2 regions of the Klebsiella sp. F11 genome follow, and region 1 is predicted to be linked to the other one. Evidence: predicted binding sites of a transcription regulator. Region 1 holds the regulator's gene; the other holds the start of a gene.
The links. Region 1 encodes Fur, which represses iron uptake genes when iron is present. Its sites were predicted from a motif close to ATAATAATGAGAACNACTATCAA; they were not measured.
Positions count from the first base shown of each region.

Region 2: AC1M2H_RS17105 (TonB-dependent siderophore receptor) is a predicted target of Fur. The motif match lies at 2,860-2,882, and genes of this name have one in related genera.

Region 1 is NZ_CM160060.1:3,982,275-3,989,531, reverse strand. Features, by position in the region: gene glnS (glutamine--tRNA ligase) at 1-382, shown strand, start outside; gene chiP (chitoporin ChiP) at 821-2,224, shown strand; gene AC1M2H_RS19730 (ChiQ/YbfN family lipoprotein) at 2,272-2,604, shown strand; gene fur (ferric iron uptake transcriptional regulator) at 2,684-3,136, opposite strand; gene fldA (flavodoxin FldA) at 3,428-3,958, opposite strand; gene ybfE (LexA regulated protein) at 4,109-4,402, opposite strand; gene ybfF (esterase) at 4,536-5,309, opposite strand; gene seqA (replication initiation negative regulator SeqA) at 5,493-6,041, shown strand; gene pgm (phosphoglucomutase (alpha-D-glucose-1,6-bisphosphate-dependent)) at 6,075-7,257, shown strand, end outside.
Region 2 is NZ_CM160060.1:3,448,127-3,455,383, reverse strand. Features, by position in the region: gene AC1M2H_RS17110 (alpha/beta hydrolase) at 1-455, shown strand, start outside; gene AC1M2H_RS17105 (TonB-dependent siderophore receptor) at 527-2,809, opposite strand; partial or broken gene AC1M2H_RS17100 (IS3 family transposase) at 3,202-3,381, opposite strand; gene AC1M2H_RS17095 (RidA family protein) at 3,512-3,922, opposite strand; gene AC1M2H_RS17090 (amino acid ABC transporter ATP-binding protein) at 3,951-4,691, opposite strand; gene AC1M2H_RS17085 (amino acid ABC transporter permease) at 4,691-5,344, opposite strand; gene AC1M2H_RS17080 (amino acid ABC transporter permease) at 5,354-6,013, opposite strand; gene AC1M2H_RS17075 (MmgE/PrpD family protein) at 6,003-7,257, opposite strand, start outside.

The DNA of each region.
Region 1 (7,257 bases):
GGGCAATTTCACCACGATCTTCTGTACCTATGATGCCGATACGCTGAGCAAAGATCCGGCGGACGGCCGCAAGGTGAAGGGCGTTATCCACTGGGTGAGCGCGGCGCACGCGCTGCCGGTAGAAATTCGCCTGTATGACCGCCTGTTCAGCGTGCCGAATCCGGGCGCCGAAGAGGATTTCCTTGCCGTCATGAACCCTGAATCGCTGGTTATCAAGCACGGCTTTGCCGAGCCGAGCCTGGCGCAGGCGCAGGCCGGTAAGGCCCTGCAGTTTGAGCGTGAGGGCTACTTCTGCCTCGACAGCCGCTATGCAAGCGCTGACCATCTGGTGTTCAACCGCACCGTTGGTCTGCGCGATACCTGGGCGAAGGTCGGCGCATAAACCCGCGTCGCCGCATTGCCATCAAAAACGCCGCATCCGCGGCGTTTTTTTATGCCCGCAGCTATTGGCTGGCGTAGTTATTTTCGCGATGCGAATTAATCTTGTTTACAGCCGGTAATATATCCCGTCGGGTCCGTTCGTTATTATTGTGTAAAAATCCTTTGTAAGCGCTTTCATCTCAACTTTTATCCTGATTTTGCAAATACTTCCGCGCTAAATGTACGAAATATAAGGCTGTAACAAACAGACATAGATTATGTGCGCTTTGTCATAATCTTAAGCTTTGGTCGGCGAAAGAGATTGATAATTCGCGTCACGAAAAATAGTCTATCCATAGCGGATATGCGAACTTTTACCGCCCCGCTTTTTAGCAGTCTTATTTATTTTTCGCGGCTTGCCTTTGGCTCCGCGTTTTAAAACGTCAAAGAGGATATGCACATGCGTACGTTTAGTGGCAAACGTAGTACGCTGGCGCTGGCTATTGCCGCCGTCACCGCGATGTCGAGCTGGATCGTTGTTCCGCAGGCCAGCGCAGCAGGTTTTATTGATGATTCCACATTAACCGGCGGTATCTATTACTGGCAGCGCGAGCGCGACCGTAAAGACGTCACCGACGGCGATAAGTACAAAACCAACCTTTCGCATTCAACCTGGAACTCCAACCTGGATTTCCAGTCCGGCTACGCTGCCGATATGTTTGGTATTGACGTGGCGGCCTTTACCGCCATTGAAATGGCGGAAAGCAGCGAAAGCGGCCACCCCAACGAAATTGCCTTCTCCTCAAGAAATAAAGCCTACGACGAAGATTACTCCGGCGATAAGAGCGGAATTAGCCTCTACAAAGCGGCGGCGAAATTTAAGTTTGGCCCGGCGTGGGCGCGCGCTGGCTATATTCAGCCAACCGGGCAAACGCTGCTGGCCCCGCACTGGAGCTTTATGCCGGGCACTTATCAAGGTGCCGAAGCCGGAGCCAACTTTGATTACGGCGACGCCGGCGCGCTGAGTTTCTCCTACATGTGGACCAACGAATATAAAGCGCCGTGGCATATCGAGATGGATGATTTCTACCAGAACGATAAGAAGACCAAAGTCGATTATCTGCACTCTCTGGGCGCCAAATATGATTTTAAAAATGACCTCGTGCTGGAGGCCGCGTTTGGCCAGGCTCAGGGCTATATCGACCAATATTTTGCCAAGGCCAGCTATAAATTTGACGTTGCCGGCACCCCGTTAAACACCAGCTATCAGTTCTACGGCACCCGCGATAAGGTCAGCAACGGCGGCGTGAACGATATTTATGACGGCACCGCCTGGCTGCAGGCGCTGACCTTCGGCTACAAGGTTGCCGACGTGCTGGACCTGCGTCTGGAAGGCACCTGGGTTAAGGCCGAGGGCCAGCAGGGCTACTTCCTGCAGCGTATGACTCCAACCTACGCATCCTCTAACGGCCGCCTGGACGTGTGGTGGGATAACCGCTCCGACTTCAACGCCAACGGCGAAAAAGCGGTGTTCTTCGGCGCCATGTATGACATGAAAAACTGGAATATGCCGGGCTGGGCGTTTGGCGCGTCTTACGTTTACGCATGGGATGCGAAGCCGGGCAAAATGGCGACGCCAGATGCCTACTACAACGCGGATAAGCGTCTGGAAGAGTCGGCCTACAGCCTCGATGCCATGTATACCGTACAGGACGGCCGGGCGAAGGGCACGCTGTTCAAGCTCCACTTCACCCAATACGACAACCACTCCGATATTCCAAGCTGGAGCGGCGGCTACGGCAACATCTTCCAGGATGAGCGCGACGTGAAGTTTATGGTTATTGCCCCGTTCACTATTTTCTGATGCCGCAGCGGCGGGCGTAAGCCTGCCGCCAGTCCGTGAGGTTGATTATGAAAAAGCTATTGCTCATCGCCATGCTGGCATCGGGCCTGGTGGCCTGTACGCAGTCACCGGCGCCAAAAGAAGACAGTAAACTGAAGGATGCCTATAGCGCCTGTATCAATACGGCGGAAGGGAATCCGGATAAAGTTCAGGCCTGCCAGAGCGTGCTGAACGTTCTTAAAGAGGATAAGCAGCATCAGCAGTTCGCCACGCAGGAAAGCGTGCGCGTGCTGGATTATCAGCAGTGTATCCAGGCGACCCGCACCGGCAACGATCAGGCGGTGAAGGCCCGCTGCGACCAGATCTGGAAAGAGATCCGCCGCAACAATACCCGGCCCTGATTTCCCCCGTACTTCCTATTTGTGGGCATAAAAAAAGCCAACCTTCGGGTTGGCTTTTTGCTGCTTACGCTGCGGGAAATTATTTTTCCAGCGGATCATGCGCGTGTTCATCTTCGCGGCAATCGCCTTCCGCACAGTGGCCGTACAGGTACAGGCTGTGGTTGGTCAGGCGGATGCCGTGACGGTGGGCAATTTCACGCTGACGCGCTTCGATGGAGTCATCGCTGAACTCAATCACTTTGCCGCAATCGAGGCAAATCAGATGATCGTGATGATGCTGCTGCGTCAGCTCGAAAACGGATTTACCGCCTTCAAAGTTATGGCGGGTAACAATGCCGGCATCATCAAACTGGTTCAGTACGCGATAAACGGTAGCCAGACCGATCTCTTCACCCATGTCGATCAGGCGTTTGTATAAATCTTCCGCGCTGACGTGATGGTTATCCGGCCCCTGCAGCACTTCCAGAATTTTTAATCGTGGAAGTGTGACTTTCAGGCCAGCCTTCTTCAATGCGGTATTGTTGTCAGTCATGCGGAATCTGTCCTGTTGCTAAACGATCTACTTCCATTAGCGGAAGTAATACAGAGAATCACCCGATGTAACGCGTCTCATTATAGAACTGCCATGATGAAATGAAAACCGCAAGCATCGAGCCTTGTATGCTGTCAAAAACGAGGCACAGGCTACAAACTGCGTCACGTCTCCTCGTTAAATCAGAGGACATTGTACAGATATGTGATTAAAAGTTAAAAACTTGTAGCTATTAGTTTTATTGCTTTTACCTATTAATACGGCGATATCCCAAGATAGCGCCGTTAACGATCAGGCGTTTTTGATTTCTTCGAGGTGCAGTTCTTCAGAAACCTGCTTAACCCATTTCTCTACGCGCTCGTTGGTCAGCTCAGGCTGACGGTCTTCATCGATAGCCAGACCGACGAAATGGTCGTCATCGGCGAGACCTTTAGAGGCTTCGAAATGGTAGCCCGCGGTTGGCCAGTGGCCGACGATGGTTGCGCCGCGCGGTTCGATGATATCGCGAATGGTACCCAGCGCGTCACAGAAGTATTCAGCGTAGTCTTCCTGGTCACCGCAGCCAAACAGGGCGACCAGCTTACCGTTGAAATCGACCTCTTCCAGCGTCGGGAAGAAATCGTCCCAGTCACACTGCGCTTCACCGTAGTACCAGGTCGGGATGCCCAGCAGCAGAATGTCATGAGCCTGCAGATCTTCTTTGCTGCTTTTGGCAATGTCGTGAACATCAGCAACGTCTTTACCAAGCTGCTTTTGGATCATTTTTGCAATATTTTCGGTGTTGCCGGTGTCGCTGCCAAAAAAGATGCCGATGATTGCCATGAGTAAAATAACCTCTTGATACTTAATGATGTGGTAGTGGCGTAATGCCCGCAGATAACGGCAATCATAGCAGAACAGGGGAGGGGGCGGAAACAGCAATCACGCCCGACTGCACACTCTGCTACATGAAAGTGCTGTTTTTGCGGTTTCTCAGACTTTACCCTGGCTATGCAGGGCTGCCAGCTGGTTCATCAACATCTCTTCAATCAGATCGCTGCGGTTCATATTGCGGGCATCGGCCAGCTCATTGAGCGCATCGACCGCTTCAGCGTTGAGCTTAAGCTCCACGCGCTTTAAGCCGCGAACTTTGTCGCGTTTAAGCTGATTGCGTTTATTGATGCGCAGCTGTTCGTCGCGCGAAAGCGGATTGGTCTTTGGTCTACCCGGGCGACGCTCGGTTGCGAACAAATCTAATGTCGTACGGTCCGTTTGTTCTTTTGCCATGATTCAGAGTGACTTCGGGGAAACGAGTTGTCGGGCCATTGCCGACACAGATAGCGCGCCATAATACATCAGGCGAACCGCTGCGCCAACGACCGCGGGCATTCTGCGGCGCGGTCGGGCAGTTTTTAGCCAGTTATGCCGCTAAAGAGGAGAGATATCGGCGAATGGCGCGCAATACCGCTTCCGGTTTCTCCGCATGGACCCAATGGCCCGCGCCGGCAATCACGTGCGCGCGGGCCTGGGGGAACTGCGCCAGCAGCGCGTCGCGATACTCGTCGGTCACGTAGGGAGAGTTGCCGCCCGGGATAAACAGGGCCGGATGCGGCCAGGCGGGAACCGGCTGCCAGCCAACGATATGGCTATATTGATCCCACAGGACCGGCACGTTAAACCGCCACTGGCCGTCAACGAAGGACTTCAGCAGAAACTGAATCACCCCCTCTTCCTGCAGATGCTGGCGCATGATTGCCGCCGCCTGCTGACGGGTCGCGGCGCCGGTGGCGGTCACGGCGTTGATGGCGGCAAAGATTTCGTCATGGCGGCGGACGTGATAATCCACCGGCGCGATATCGATAGCCACCAGGCCGTCGATGCGCTCCGGGGCCAGGGCGCTTAGCGCCATCACCGCTTTACCGCCCATTGAGTGGCCAATAAAGGTCGCTTTTTCCAACTGCAGATCGTCAAGGGTGTCGAGCAGATCCTGCGCCATAGCGGCGTAGGTCATCTGCGGATCGCGCGGGGAAAGACCGTGATTGCGCATATCGACCTGCAGGATATCGTAGTCGGCAACCAGGTCGCGCGCGAGGATCCCCAGGTTATCAAGGCTGCCAAACAGACCGTGAACGAGGACCACCGGGGAATTATTGTGCGGATTTTGCGCAGATTGCGCGCGGCTATTTAATTTCATGGCAAAGTTCTTTTTTTCGCTCCGTCGGGTTAGGGTATTATGTTGGACATTCTGCCATCCGGCTGCAAGACCCAGAGCTATCTGAGTTTTACCGCCATCCTGGTTTGACGCTATCCGCGGTTAGGATTTGTCCTTATAATCCTGACAACTTGTATTCAGAAAAAGATATCGCACTGGATTAAGATGAAAACAATTGAAGTTGATGATGATCTCTATCGCTATATTGCCAGCCACACCCAGCATATTGGTGAGAGTGCATCCGACATTTTACGGCGCATGCTGAAATTTTCCGCCGCTTCCCAGACCGCCACCGCCGTCGCGAAAGCCGCGCCGGCGCAGGCTCCGACCGCTGCCGTTGAGGTCAAGCCTGCCAACCCGGTGAAAGATAAGGTTCGCGCGATGCGCGAGCTGCTGTTATCTGATGAATACGCCGATCAAAAGCGCGCGGTAAACCGTTTTATGCTGGTGCTAACGACGCTCTACTCGCTGGACGGCAAAGCGTTTGCTGCGGCCACCGAATCACTGCACGGACGTACGCGTACCTATTTCGCTGAAGACGCCCGCGTTCTGCTGAAAAGCGGCAATCAGACCAAACCTAAGCAGGTACCCGGCACGCCGTGGTGGGTGATTACCAATACCAATACTGGCCGTAAATGCAGTATGATTGAACATATCATGCAGTCAATGCAATTCCCCACGGAGTTGATTGAGAAGGTTTGCGGCACGATCTAGCTTTATTCACCCTTGCATCAGAAGGATCAGGCAATGGCAATCGATAAGCGTGCGGGGCAGCCTGCACAACAGAGTGATTTGATTAACGTCGCCCAGCTGACTGCCCAGTACTATGTACTGCAGCCGGAAGCAGGCAACGCGGAGCATGCGGTGAAGTTCGGGACCTCTGGCCATCGCGGCAGCGCGGGTCGCCATAACTTCAACGAGCAGCATATCCTGGCGATTGCTCAGGCGATTGCGGAAGATCGCGCGAAGAACGGTATTACCGGTCCTTGCTACGTCGGTAAGGATACCCATGCGCTCTCCGAGCCGGCCTTTATTTCCGTTTTGGAAGTGCTGGCCGCTAACGGTGTTGATGTGATCGTGCAGGAAAACAACGGCTTCACTCCGACGCCGGCGATTTCCAACGCCATTCTGGTGCACAACAAAAAAGGTGGTCCGCTGGCGGACGGTATCGTGATTACGCCGTCGCATAACCCGCCGGAAGATGGCGGTATCAAGTACAACCCGCCGAACGGCGGTCCGGCTGATACCAACGTCACCAAAGTGGTGGAGAACCGGGCTAACGAGCTGCTGGCTTCCGGCCTGCAGGGCGTGAAGCGCATCTCCCTCGATGCGGCTCTGGCTTCTGGCCACGTCAAAAAGCAGGATCTGGTTCAGCCGTTTATTGAAGGGCTGGCGGATATCGTCGATATGGCGGCGATTCAAAAAGCGGGCCTCAAGCTTGGCGTCGATCCGCTGGGCGGCTCCGGGATTGAATACTGGAAGCGTATCGCCGAGCATTACAAGCTGGATCTGACCATCGTTAACGATCACGTCGATCAAACCTTCCGCTTTATGCACCTGGATAAAGACGGCGCCATCCGTATGGACTGCTCGTCCGAGTGCGCGATGGCCGGCCTGCTGGCGCTGCGCGATAAGTTCGATCTGGCCTTCGCCAACGATCCGGATTACGACCGTCACGGCATCGTGACCCCGGCCGGGCTGATGAACCCGAACCACTATCTGGCGGTGGCGATTAACTATCTGTTCCAGCACCGTCCGCAGTGGGGTAAAGAGGTTGCCGTCGGCAAAACGCTGGTCTCCTCGGCGATGATCGACCGCGTGGTCGGTGACCTCGGCCGTAAGCTGGTGGAAGTGCCGGTTGGCTTTAAGTGGTTCGTTGACGGCCTGTTTGACGGCAGCTTTGGCTTCGGCGGTGAAGAGAGCGCGGGCG
Region 2 (7,257 bases), 530 kb from region 1:
CGCCGAATGCGGAACGAGGCATTAAAATCGATCCTGAGCGGCGCGGCCTCTGGGGGCATTCCTACGGTGGTTTATTCGCCCTGGACTCATGGTTGTCGTCCTCTTTCTTTCGTGTTTACTACAGCGCCAGCCCGTCTTTGGGAAAAGACTATGTTTCGTTATTGACCCGGTTAACGGCGATCGATAAGGCGCAATATTGCCATAAGAGTTTATTTTTCATGGAGGGCTCCGCATCTCCGGGGAAAAATACGCAAACTCAATCCCACGATATTCTGAATCAAATCCACAACAGCGTTTCCTCCCTACAGCAAAATGGGCTCACGGCGGAATATTGGGATTATCCGGGGGTGACGCACGGACCGATGTTTAACGCCTCTTTTCAGAGCGCGTTAGTACATATGAGTACGGATAAGGGGCGCGGACCAGCGCAATGTGATGAGTCTGACGGGCGTTGAAGGAGAGCGGCGTAAGGTCAGACCTGTCCGCCGCCCTTATTTATCACGCGATAGTGCGCGACAGGTTGTTATCAGAAATGCAGCCCCACCTGCATGTAGTAGGTACGACCTGATTCGTTATACGTGTTCGCCCCCGCGCCCCACAAATAGGCGCCCGTGGTGGCGTTGCCGGTACTCTGGGCGTTGCCTTCGCGGAAGTGGCGTTTGTCGAACAGGTTATCGATCCCTGCCGTCACGTCGAGGTTTTTCGTCATGGCATAGGTTGCGCTCATCCCCACCAGCGCATAAGGCGATACCTGACGGATTTCGCTACCTGAAGTGGGTTCACCCTTATAATTATATTTTTTCGGTTTCTGTCGGCCGTACCAGGTCAGCATCCCTTGCACCGAGAGATCGCTGGTGGCCTGCCACTCCAGCGTCGAGTTGATGGTGTATTTAGGAATAACCGACAGATAATCGCCGGTCTTTTTATTTTTGTTCTCGATGATATAGGTGAAGTTATTGTTCATCTTCAGCGTGTCGGTGATCGGGAAGTTGAAGGTCCCTTCCAGCCCCTGTACGACCGCTTTGGGCACATTTTCCCATTGGTAGATATTCGCAGAAGTGGTTGTGCCCGCTAATGTGTCGCCGGCTTCGATTTTGTCATGGTAGTCATTACGGTACCAGGTCAGCCCGGCCTGTACGTCGTCATGGTTGTACTCAATCCCGACCTCTTTATTGACGCTGGTTTCCGCTTTCAGGTCGTTGTTGCCCTGCAGGTAGCAGGCCTGACCGCCGGAGCAGCCCTGGCCTTTACTGTAGAGCAGGTAGTTGGGGTTGGTCTGATACAGGTTCGGCGCTTTCCACGCCCGGGCGATGCCCAGCTTGAGGGTGAAGTCGCTGCCCAGTTCCTGGGAGAGGTTCAGCGCCGGGCTCCAGTTACTGCCGCTGATGCTCTGGTGGTTGAAACGGATGCCCGGGGTCAGACGGGTTGTGTCGGTCAGCTCAATGTTATCTTCGGCAAAGATGCCATAAATATCCGCTGAGCTGTATTTGCTCCGTCCGGTGTCGGCAATCCCGGGAACCGAGCCGCCGCCGCTGGTGGATTCGGTATTCGACGCGGGATCTTTCATCGCCTGGTGATTAAACTCCGCGCCGAGGGTCAGGGTCTGGTTGACCCACAGATCAAACGGGATATTCACATCCGAGTGCAGATTGGTGTCATACAGCGTAATGGTCGAAAACCCTTCATTGGAAGGGCTGAAAATCCCCGCGATACCGCCGGACAGGCCCTCATTGAGTCGAGTATTACGCGTTTTTTCAAACTGCACGTAGTTGTTGGTGGTCACGCCGCTATCCCAGGCGCCGGTATATTTCAGGTTGAGGGTCTGGCGATAGAGAACGTTGGTTTCTTTGCCGTAATACTTTTTCACCAGCGCATTACTGTTGGTATTTTGCGTGTCACCGGCGTACAGGTTGCCCTGGCGGCTGTAGCCGGCCCCCAGCTCCAGCGCCTGCATTGGCATAAATTCCCAGCGCAGAACCGAATTGATGTCCTTATTGATAAAACCTTCACGGCCAGAGGGATAGGAGCCGGCATAGGAGCCGATACGCGGGGTGGTATGGCTTTCATTAATATCCTGGGCATCCGCCTGGGTTTTATTCCAGTTCCCGTAGAGACGCAGGGTCAGGTTATCAGCCAGCGCGCCGCTTAAACTACCGTTGTAGCGTTTGGTGCTGCCTTCAGATTTATGTTGCGGAACGTTGTAATAGGTGTTGAAGCTGCCGTGCCATTCATTCGTGGCGCGCTTAGTGATGATATTCACCACTCCGCCCATTGCGCCGCTGCCGTACATCGCCGCGGCCGGGCCGCGAATGACCTCAATGCGCTCGATCATTTCGGGGGGGACCCAGTTGGTGTCGCCGCGGGTATCGCGTTCATCGCTCCAGCCGTAGCGCACAGAATTGCGGCTGGAGACCGGCATACCGTCAACCAGAATCAGGGTGTTTTCCGGTCCCATGCCGCGGATATCAATCTGGCGGTTATTCCCGCGCTGCCCGCTGTTTGAGTTACCCGTGAGGTTAACCCCCGGCATGGTGCGGATTATCTCAGCGACGTCGCGCTGTATTGGGTGCTTTTTGATGGCCTCGCTGTCAATGATCGAGACCCCCGGCGCCTGCAGCGTTTGCTCTTTGGCCGTGACGACCATGGTTTCATCGCTGGTAACCTTTTTTGCACTTTGGTCACTGCCGCTTGTTTGTTCTGTTTTCTGGTTTGTCGTTATATTGGCGTCTGCGGCCTGTACCGCCGGAATTGCCAGACAACCAGAAATAAGTGAACTCAGAAGTGAGTATTTATAGACGTTTTTTATCATAAAATTAGCCACTTGCCATTGTTAAAAAGAGAGATGCGCAAAGTAATTTATTGCTAATGGTTATCATTTGCAACAAGGTAATGAGTATTATTCTTATTTGAGTTGCGCGTAGAACAAAATAGGTTAGCTATTTCAGATGATTAGAAACGTACAAAAAGGCGTCGGTTATAAGGATTATTTTTCAGTGCCCGATGTTTGCGGATGAGAAACTACATGCGTATACAGGGGAGCCGATGTCTACCTAAGCGTGAAAACTGTAGCTGGAGCGCAAAGGCTGGGGAGGGCAAGGGTTGGGACACTCATTCCGCAAATACCGGGGCGGACCGACCCGCTCCGGGATTTTCGTAGTCAAGTCATATTGGCCACGGTTTTACAGTAAAAATGGTATTTGTTCTATGGCTCTTGCGGTGGCGTACCCGGCTCTCAGGCGTGGCAGAACCGACATTCATCGCTTCGCTGGCTTGTCGATATGAATAACCCTTATCAACAATCCGCTGCGCATATTCCAGCCTGAACTCAGGGGGGAAGTACTTGTTCATTAGCCACCTGTTTTTTTGAGGTGAGAATATCACCTTTAATCAGGTGGCCAAATTGACTGCGTCACTACAAATATAAGGGAGAGGCGGGAAATCCTGTTGTTCGTTTATCCCGCTCCCTTAATTCACTCGTTCGCTCCTGCGTGGGCGTATCGCTGACGTTTTATCAACCCGCCTTCACGGCAATCACGTCGATCTCAACTTGCCATTCCGGACGCGCCAGATGTGAAATCATCAGTCCGGTAGAGACCGGGAACACGCCTTTCAGCCAGCGCCCCATGATGTTGTACACCGTTTCGCGGTGGCGAACGTCGGTCAGATAAACGGTGATTTTGCAGATCTCTTGCAGATTGCTGCCGCTCTCTTCCAGCAGCATGTTGATGTTGTACATCGCCTGCTCGGTTTGCGCCGCAATATCACCAATACCCACTGATTCACGGGTGTCTAAGTTTTGCCCAATTTGCCCGCGTAGAAAGACCATATTCCCGGCGACAACGGCCTGACACAGGTCGTTATCGAGATTTTGCTCCGGATAGGTCTCTTTGGTGTTAAACGGACGAATACGCGTATGTACCATTTTTTTGCTCCAGGTGGATAAGCGGCCCTCAGGCCAGGAATTGACGAAGTTCTGCCGTTTGCGGCTGAGTAAACAGTGTGTCCGGGGTGCCCACTTCGTGGACGCGTCCTTGATGCATAAACACCACCCGGTCGCTGACTTTGCGCGCGAAATTCATTTCGTGCGTGACCATGATGATGGTCATGCCTTCCTGCGCCAGCGACTCAATCACCTGCAGCACTTCGCCGACCAGTTCCGGATCCAGCGCGGAGGTTATTTCATCGCACAGCAAGATTTCCGGATTCATCGCCAGCGAGCGGGCAATCGCGACGCGCTGCTGCTGACCGCCGGAGAGGCTATCCGGCCAGGCATCAAATTTATCGGCCAGGCCGACGCGTTCCAGCAACCGTCTGGCCGTGCGCTCGGCTTCGCCCCTGGCCATCTTTTTCACCAGCGTCGGGGCCAGCATTACGTTCTTACCCACGGTAAGGTGAGGAAAAAGATTAAAGCTCTGAAAAATCATGCCGACGTTCTGCCGCAGTTCGCGCAGAGCGGCGCCGTTGTCCTGCTGCACCGGCTGCCCGTCCACCAGCAGCTCTCCCGCCTGATAGGTATCCAGGCCATTAATGCAGCGTAATAAGGTGCTTTTCCCCGAGCCGCTTTTGCCGATAATGCACACCACTTCCTGACGCTTTATCTGCAAATCAATGCCTTTCAGCACCTCGTTTTCACCAAAACGCTTACGCAGCGCGCGTATATCCACCAGGGAAAAATCGGCCGTCTGGGTCATCAGTTGGTTCTCCGTGACAAACGTTGTTCAAGATGCCGGCTCCATATGGAGAGCGGAAAGCACAGAAAGAAGTAAAACAGGGCCACGCTGCCGTAAATCAGGAAGGGGGAAAACGTGGCGTTCGAGATAATCTGTCCGGCGCGCGTCAGTTCGACAAAACCAATCACCGACGCCAGCGCCGTGTTCTTAATGGCCTGCACCAAAAAGCCGACGGTAGGGGCGATGGCCACGCGCAGGGCCTGGGGCAGAATGATGTAGCGCAGCTGCTCGCGAAAGTTAAGCGCCAGACTTTGCGCCGCCTCCCACTGCTGGCGCGGAATGGCTTCCACGCTGCCGCGCCAGATTTCGGTTAAATAGGCGCTGGCGTACAGCGTCAGGCAGAAACTGGCGGTAAATAATGGTGAAGTATTAATGCCGGCGATCGCCAGGCCGAAATAGACCAGAAAGAGCTGAAGCAGCAGCGGCGTTCCCTGAAACAGCTGCACATAGCCGCGGACAAAATAGCCGGCGATACGCGAACCAGAGAGGCGCAGTACCAGCAGTAGCCCACCGACGACGCCCCCGCCAATAAATGCGATAGCGGACAATCCAACCGTCCAGCGCAGCGCCAGCAGCAAGTTGCGATAGATATCCCACAAGGAAAAGTCGCTCATCATGGATCCTCAAGGTCGACGGAAAATAAAGCGCGGGCCTACCCAGTTCAGAATCTGGCGCACGGCGATTGCTAATACCAGATAGGCAGCGGCGGCGATAATGTAGGCTTCGAAATTACGGAAGGTGCGGCTGGCAATCAGGTTGGCGCTGAACGACAGCTCCTCGGTTGAGATCTGGCTGCATACCGCCGAACCCAGCATGATGATAATGACCTGACTGACCAACGCGGGCCAGACTCTGCCAAGAGCCGGAGGCAGCACCACGCGGGTAAAAATTTGCCAGCGGTTCAACGCGAGGCTCTGCGCCGCTTCGATTTGGCTACGCGGCGTGTTGTCAATACCGGCACGGGCGATCTCACTGGCGTACGCGCCAAGGTTGAGGATCAGCGACAGCACGCTGGCCGTCAGCGCCGACATCTGTACCCCGACCGCCGGCAGGCCGAAAAAGATAAAAAATAGCTGGATGATGTAGGGAGTATTACGGACCAGCTCGACATAGCTGGCAATGAGCCACCGCAGCGGGCGCGGGCCGTTGGCGCGCCCCCAGCCGCAGGCAATCCCCAGGGCAATCCCCAGCAGCGTGGCCACCAGCGTCATCATGAGGGTGATGGCGATGCCGTTAAGCAGCATCGGCCACTGGCTCAATACCGGCGCAAAATCAAAGCTCATGGTCTGGTTTCTCCAGTAGTCGTGACAGCTGCGCCACGGAGGGCAGGGCGATAACCTGGCGTAGCTGGGCCAGAAGGTGACGACTCGTGGCCGCGGGTAGAGCACGCTGGGCGCATGACAGGAATTTTTCATCCAGCGCTTCATCGCTCAGAGGATGGGCGGCATTGCCCAGCGCGCGATCGACACGGCAGCTGAGCTGCCGTCCCGATTTCAGATTCAGGGTGACGCAGGCGCCTTCCGGGGCGGTTTGCACACTCTGCGGGTGTTGCCACTGCGGGCTGCTTGCGATCGTGACTTTCGCCATCAGAGCATAGATCTCCGCCGGTTCCAGCGACGCCTGCGTCAACTGCTTCAGGGTTAACTCGCCATAAAATAGCGTAGCGGCGATGGCATAGGGCAGGCTGAATTGCGCCTGTTGCGGAGTCTGCGGAACGGCGTAAATCAAGTTTGCGAGCACGATCTGCGGCACATCGCAGCGGATCTGCTCTATTTCATCCACCGCAAGCGTATGCCGTTGCACCAGGGCGACTACCGCATCGACCGCCGCGTGAGCAGACAGGCATACAGGGATGCGTTTAACGTCCAGCCCCGGCTGCAGCAAGCGCCAGCCGGGAGCGGTTAACCGCTTCGGCTGCCATTGGGCATCGTTCATCAAGGCTGGCAATCCGTAATGATGCTCCAGCGTATTGAGCGGACCCGTGATTCCCGCTTGCGCCATCAGCGCCGCCTGAACGCCTCGCTCGGCGGCCAGTCCGGCCATCACGGCTTTCGCATCGCTGCCAAAGGCGCTTTTACTGCCGCCGGCGGCGGCGAGAGCTAACGCAATGGCGTGCGCAACCTGAGGCGTATCCAGGCGTAGCAGGTGGGCGGCGGCAACGGCGGCGCCGACCACGCCCAGAACCCCGGTTGTCCACCATCCGCGTTGATACAGCTGCTGGCCCAGCGCTTCGCCGAGCCGGTATTGGCATTCGCTTCCCGAGACAATGGCCGTCAGCAGACTGGCGCCGTCGCGGTCATACTGCTGAGCAACTGCCAGTGCGGCCGGGATGATGACCGCGGAGCCATGGACGAATCCGGCGTAGCAGTTGTCATCGAAATCCAGCGCGTGCGCGGCGCAGCCGTTGATCCGCGCGGCGTCCAGCGGGTTGACGCGCAGCGCGCCGCCCAATGTGCTGGCCTTACCCTCGCTCATTAGCGTCCGTTTCAGACGCTGTACTATCGGCATTGTGCTGCCAGCCAGCGCC